One region of the Yersinia hibernica genome, then DNA from elsewhere that is predicted to be linked to it. Evidence: predicted binding sites of a transcription regulator. Region 1 holds the regulator's gene; the other holds the start of a gene.

Region 1 (3,428 bases):
GTGTCTATGAAGTGCTCCTTGAGGGGGAATTAGTCGGTGAGGTCAGTTGGTCACTGGTGGGCGAACACAATATGCATAATGGCTTGATGGCTATTGCAGCAGCCCGCCATGTTGGCGTCTTGCCCGCAGATGCATGTCGCGCTCTCGGGGATTTTATTAATGCCCGTCGCCGGTTGGAATTACGCGGTGAAGCTCATGGTGTCACGGTTTATGATGATTTTGCTCATCACCCAACGGCCATCCTTGCCACATTAGCGGCTCTGCGCAGCAAAGTCGGCGGCACGGCGCGCATTTTGGCGGTGCTGGAACCGCGTTCTAACACCATGAAATTGGGGTTATGCAAAAACGAACTCGCCCCCTCATTAGGGCGCGCGGATGAAGTATTTCTGTTCCAGCCGCAACATATTCCTTGGCAAGTGGTGGAAGTGGCTGAAGCCTGTATTCAGCCCGCGCATTGGAGCGCTGACATTGATACTCTGGTTGATATGATTGTGAAAGCGGCGCAGCCGGGTGATCACATTTTGGTGATGAGCAACGGCGGGTTTGGTGGAATTCACGATAAGCTGTTGAGTGAATTAGATAAAAAAGCCGAACAGGAATCACTGCCTCAGGATTAAAGTGGATAAAAAAAGCCCCCGTCGAGCGGGGGAAAAGGGTTCGTCGGATAGACGACGAGGGATTATTCGGTTGTTGTGCAGATTGAACTGACCAACTTGTTTCAATGAATATTCTATTCAATCTGCTGCAATGAATATCTCAACAGATTGAATAAACCATCATGTTCCAAAGTATGCCCCTCTGAGCGGGGCATTTACTTTCACTCTGGCAGCTGAATTTTATTTATAAATCTTGGCTGTTGCGTGCCAATTATTCTCTTCGCGTGCTTCGATAACTTTGTATGCTTTAGCCCCCATGGTATCTGCTTTATCAGACAATGCCTGACGAATATCAGAAGGCGCTCCATTCAAGCCACTGACGGAAATAGTCCCCATCGGCTGCAAGTTAACTGCTTGATTTTCACTGATTGAATCAGCTGAAAAAACACCAAATGACAGAGCAGATAGAATGCTTATGGTTGCGATTGTAGTTTTAACTTTCATATTATTGCCTCTATTTATTCTTTTATCACTTCGATGGAAGTGTGATTTACGTCACGAAAATGAGTATACAGCTAGTCACTAAGAATATTAATAGCGCGCTAATAATATTTAACGTCACTTTATCGTGAGTTACTATTTTTTAAGAACAAAAAGGAATAAAAAATGATTAAAAAACAGCTGTTTTACAAAAAAATGTAATCTTATCAAATTGATAAGTTCTTTTGACCAAAAGTGCGAAAAGTTATGGTGACTTTCACCATAAAGAGAATAAAAACAGGGTTGTCTGGTGGTTTTAAACAGTAATGGCAGCTAAATGCCCTATTTATGGTAGGCAGGCAATAGAGATAAACATGAAAAGAGATAATGCGGCATATAAAAGCCGCATCAGAATATTGGCCGTGAATTAAAGTTCTTGTTCGAACAAACGGAGGATAGCCTCATGTAACTGTTCGACGGTGAAACCCCTAGCTGGAGTAGTGAAAATAGTGTCATCCCCCGCGATGCTGCCGAGAATACCTTCCGCTTTACCTAATGAGTCCAGCAGACGGGCGATCAATTGGGCCGCTCCTGGGCTGGTATTAATCACCACAACCGAATCATTATAATCGACATCTAATACCAGATTTTTGAGCGGGCTGCTGGTTGTCGGAACCCCTAATTCAGCAGGCAAACAGTAAACCATCTCCATTTTTGCATTACGCGTTCTGACCGCACCAAATTTGGTCAACATGCGCGAAACTTTGGACTGGTTAATATTTTCAAAGCCTTCTTCCTGCAAGGCCAAAACAATTTCGCCTTGAGAACTGAATTTCTCTTCTTTCAATAACGCTTTAAACGCCTTGATAAGATCTTCTTGTTTGGCGGGGTTACGCATTTTTTGTGCCCTGAACAGTCAATAGTGAATAGGATTATTATGCATATAAATGAATTTTTATTCAACACGACTATAGAGTATTGGTGATAAAAGCACTGATATCAAGGTGCGCTGGAATTGTAACATTATCCTGCTGTTACGATTATGCTAAATCAACTTTTATTAACATTCGAGTCGAGTAACTAAAATGTTATTAAAATGATGTTGTTTTGATGTAAAGGAAGGGTGTAATGTAACCGCCGATTAACCGGTCACGAATACCGTGAAGGAATTTTAGAATAATGTGCGCTATATCATTAATGAATAAGCGATTTAATCTAAAATACACCAACCTTATGCGCTTTTTTGATGCGTGATATCTCAATCTGACTGTTAATAGATTGTGTTTAAAATCGCAATAAACTAAGGTTCGTAAATAGATGAATTCACGGCAAATTTAAATTAAATATAATAAGGAGTATAGGATGAAAGTTGCAGTTCTCGGTGCCGCTGGTGGTATCGGCCAGGCCCTCGCTCTTCTACTCAAGACCCAGCTTCCTTCAGGTTCAGACCTCTCTTTATATGATATCGCGCCAGTGACCCCTGGTGTTGCGGTTGATCTGAGCCATATTCCGACCGCTGTTAATATTAAAGGCTTCAGCGGTGAAGATGCTACCCCGGCCCTACAAGGGGCAGATATTGTTCTGATTTCTGCGGGTGTTGCACGTAAACCCGGCATGGACCGTTCAGACTTGTTCAATGTCAACGCGGGTATCGTTCGTAATCTGGTTGAGCAAATTGCCCGCACTTGCCCGAAAGCATTAATCGGTATTATTACTAACCCGGTTAATACCACGGTGGCGATTGCAGCCGAAGTGCTGAAAAAAGCCGGTGTTTACGACAAAAATAAATTATTCGGTATTACTACACTGGACACCATTCGTTCGAACACCTTTGTTGCTGAGCTGAAAGGCAAGCAACCTCAGGATATCGAAGTGCCGGTTATTGGCGGCCACTCAGGTGTTACCATCCTGCCATTACTTTCACAAATTCCAGGAATCAGCTTCACAGAGCAAGAAGTTATTGATCTGACTAAGCGTATCCAGAATGCAGGGACTGAAGTTGTTGAAGCTAAAGCCGGTGGCGGGTCTGCGACTCTGTCTATGGGGCAGGCTGCTGCGCGCTTTGGCCTTTCTTTGGTTCGCGCTCTGCAAGGCGAGAGTAATGTGGTGGAATGTTCTTACGTTGAGGGCGACGGCAAATATGCTCGTTTCTTCGCGCAGCCTATTCTCTTGGGTAAAGACGGCGTGGCAGAACGTAAAGATATCGGCAAACTGAGTGCTTTTGAACAACAGGCACTGAACAGCATGCTGGATGTGCTGCACAAAGATATTGAGTTAGGCGAGCAGTTTGTGAAATAAATCAGTGTAGCAGGGGCTAAAGCAGCCCCTGAAATCACGCCATCAACCGCCGCA
Region 2 (3,428 bases), 1.6 Mb from region 1:
CCAGCGTTTGACACTGTATTGCAGCGATTCGGTATTGGGCCATGCGATACGCACCCCCACCCTGCGAGTTAGCGGGTTGGTTGACCGCTTGAATGCGCTGAGATAATGATATGACCCCAAGGGGCAGTTAGCCCCATTGGTGTCACTCGGTGGCTACAAATCAGCCAGCAGAATTTTTGAACGCCGTTGATAGTTATACAATTCTTGCTTCTGAATCGGTAACACCTCAACTTCAGCGGGTGTAAATCCGCGCTCCTGGAACCAGTGAATACTGCGGGTAGTTAATACAAACAGCTTTTTAAGACCCATCTGCCGAGCTTGATTGGCGACCCGCTTTAACAGCATTTCGCCTCGGGATGAGCTGCGATAATCCGGGTGCACCGCAACACAGGCCATTTCGCCGATTTGCTCTTCGGGGAATGGATAAAGTGCCGCGCATGCGATAGTCAGATTATCCCGTTCAATAATGGTGAATTTGTCGATTTCCATCTCAAGCTGCTCACGTGAGCGGCGCACCAAAATACCTTGTTGCTCCAGCGGGCGAATTAGCTCCAATATGCCGCCAATATCATTGATGGTGGCGCGGCGAACTTGCTCTGCACTCTCCATTACAATCTGGGTACCAATCCCATCGCGGGAGAACAGTTCTTGCACCAGCGCTCCATCTTCTTGATAACTCAGTAAATGGCTGCGGCGCACACCACTGCGGCAAGCTTTTACTGCACCACGCAGAAAACGTACCGTCCCCGAGTTGTAATCGCCTTCCTGCTCCAAATCTTCAATTCGCTTTTGCGCATCATTGGGGAACAGTTCTGAAATAATATTGCCTTCATTGTCTGTCACCCCTTGGGATGAGCAGAAACCGATCATTTTTTCCGCTTTCAGTTTGATTGCTAACTGAGTAGCAACTTCTTCAGAGGTCAGATTAAAACTCTCGCCAGTGACTGACACCGCAACCGGCCCCAGCAGCACAATAGCGCCATTGTCTAATTGGCGATGAATAGCATCCTCATCGATTCGACGAATACGGCCACTATGACAATAATCAACACCATCATCGACACCCAAGGGTTGGGCAATGATAAAGTTGCCGCTGACCACATTGATATGCGCGCCTTGGAGTGGGGTATTATTCAAACTCATTGATAATCTTGCCGTGATATCCAGCTGCAATAAGCCCGCAGCCTGCTTCACCATTTCTAGCGTCCGGGCATCGGTGACTCGGGTATGTTTGTGATAGAGCGGCTCGTAGTGGTGCTGTGCCAAATTGGCGTCGATTTGTGGGCGGGCGCCGTATACCACGACCAGCCGGATCCCCAAGCTATGCAGCAAACCTATATCGTTGACGATATTAGAGAAATTTTCATGCTCAATCGCCTCGCCCCCTAGCATGACAACAAATGTCTTGCCGCGGTGCGCATTGATATAGGGAACTGAGTGGCGAAATCCCTGAACCAGTTCAGTACTACGTTCCTTCACGGCAAGCCCTCTTTGAATTTTTATTCGGTATTTTTGTATTTTTATTCTTTTTTGATCAAGATGGCAAGCAAGAAATTGCTATTAAATGCATATGTATGGCACATGCGTATTAATAAATTGAATAACATAAAAATGTTTTTCTGATGACAGCGTGGGATCGATTCGTTAAAGTTTTTCCTCGTAAATTTTTTTTGTTCGATTTTTATTCATATTTTGGTAGTGACTTTGGAGTTACATGGCAGATTCAAATCATAATTCTGGGCGTCGCCGTTTACTACAAGGTGCCGCCGCAGCCTGGCTACTGAGTGTCACTCGGGTTGGATTTGCAGCTGCTTCACACATTATTGCCGTAAGGATTTGGCCCTCCTCAACCTATACCCGAGTCACACTGGAATCCAATACACCGCTTAAGTATCGTCAATTCGCGTTGACGAACCCGGATCGCATTGTGGTTGATATTGAAGGTGTGCATCTCAATAGCGTGTTGAAAGAGATGACCAAGCAAGTTCAGTCCAGTGATCCATATCTGAAACAGGCGCGAATAGGGCAGTTTGATAAAAATACCGTCCGGCTGGTACTGGAGTTGAAGCAAAGCATCAGCCCACAATTATTTACCCTTAAGCCTTTTGCTGAATTCAAAAACCGCTTAGTTGTCGATTTGTATCCGCAAGAGGGCACCACCTCGGCTGAGGATGATCCGCTGTTGGCATTATTGGAAGATTACAACAAAGGCAATGTGGAGCGCACGTTGCCCGCAGAAGCGCCGAAAGCGGGTAAGGCCGGGCGGGATAGGCCGATTATTATCATGCTAGACCCCGGACACGGTGGGGAAGACCCTGGCGCTATTGGCCGAAATAAAACCCGTGAGAAAGACATTGTGCTGCAAATTGCCCGCCGCTTACAGGCACTGATTAAGAAAGAGTCGAATATGCGGGTATTTATGACGCGCAATGAAGATGTCTTTATTCCACTGAAAGTGCGGGTCGCTAAAGCCCGCAAGCTACGTGCGGATTTATTCATTTCGATTCATGCCGATGCCTTTACCAGCCAGGCTGCCAGAGGCTCTTCAGTTTTTGCATTATCGACCAAAGGGGCAACCAGTACGGCGGCACGCTTTTTGGCACAAACACAGAATGAGGCGGACCAGATTGGTGGGGTGAGCAAGAGTGGGGATCGCTATCTTGACCACACAATGATTGATTTGCTGCAAACCGCCACTATCAATGACAGCTTGAAATTTGGTAAAGAAGTGCTGAACCGCATGGGGAAGATTAATAAACTGCACAAGAATCGGGTTGATCAGGCGGGCTTCGCAGTATTGAAAGCCCCTGATATTCCATCAATTTTGGTCGAAACCGCGTTTATTAGTAATTTGGAGGAAGAGAGGAAATTGCGAACCAGCCATTTCCAGCAGCAAGTTGCTGAATCCATCTTTGCGGGTATCAAGGCCTATTTTGCGAATGGCGGGGCGGTGGCTCGAGTTTAGTCAGATTGATTGATATCAGCAGGGGCAGAATAGCCCTTGCTGGTCAGGGCTTGAGATAATGAGAAAGCCAGAAACAAAAAAACACCCTTGAGGGTGCTTTATGGTGATAAAAAATGCTGAATAATTGGTTGCGGGGGCCGGATTTGAACCGACGACCTTCGGGTTATGAGCCCGACGAGCTACCAGGCTGCTCCACCCCGCGTCCGTCTTAATGCTATTTTCTATCTGACTTTTTATGACTTATTTATGTAATTGGTTGCGGGGGCCGGATTTGAACCGACGACCTTCGGGTTATGAGCCCGACGAGCTACCAGGCTGCTCCACCCCGCGTCCGTCACTACATATTGTACTGCTGAACCGCTATTTTACCTAATTCGTCTTAACTTTCAAGACTATCGAACGACATTTGATACTGCTGGTAGCCAGTATCGATTGGTTGCGGGGGCCGGATTTGAACCGACGA

What was found. Region 1 encodes ArgR, which controls arginine synthesis, uptake and breakdown. Its sites were predicted from a motif close to ANTGAATAAAAATACANT; they were not measured.
Region 2: argA (amino-acid N-acetyltransferase) is a predicted target of ArgR. The motif match lies at 1,512-1,529, and genes of this name have one in related genera.

What each region holds. Positions count from the first base shown of each region.
Region 1 is NZ_CP032487.1:485,758-489,185, forward strand. It holds gene mpl (UDP-N-acetylmuramate:L-alanyl-gamma-D-glutamyl-meso-diaminopimelate ligase) at 1-617, shown strand, start outside; gene yhcN (peroxide/acid stress response protein YhcN) at 837-1,100, opposite strand; gene argR (transcriptional regulator ArgR) at 1,504-1,974, opposite strand; gene mdh (malate dehydrogenase) at 2,439-3,374, shown strand.
Region 2 is NZ_CP032487.1:3,650,881-3,654,308, reverse strand. It holds gene recD (exodeoxyribonuclease V subunit alpha) at 1-106, shown strand, start outside; gene argA (amino-acid N-acetyltransferase) at 154-1,479, opposite strand; gene amiC (N-acetylmuramoyl-L-alanine amidase AmiC) at 1,715-2,965, shown strand; tRNA gene D5F51_RS17215 (tRNA-Met) at 3,091-3,167, opposite strand; tRNA gene D5F51_RS17210 (tRNA-Met) at 3,219-3,295, opposite strand; tRNA gene D5F51_RS17205 (tRNA-Met) at 3,399-3,428, opposite strand, start outside.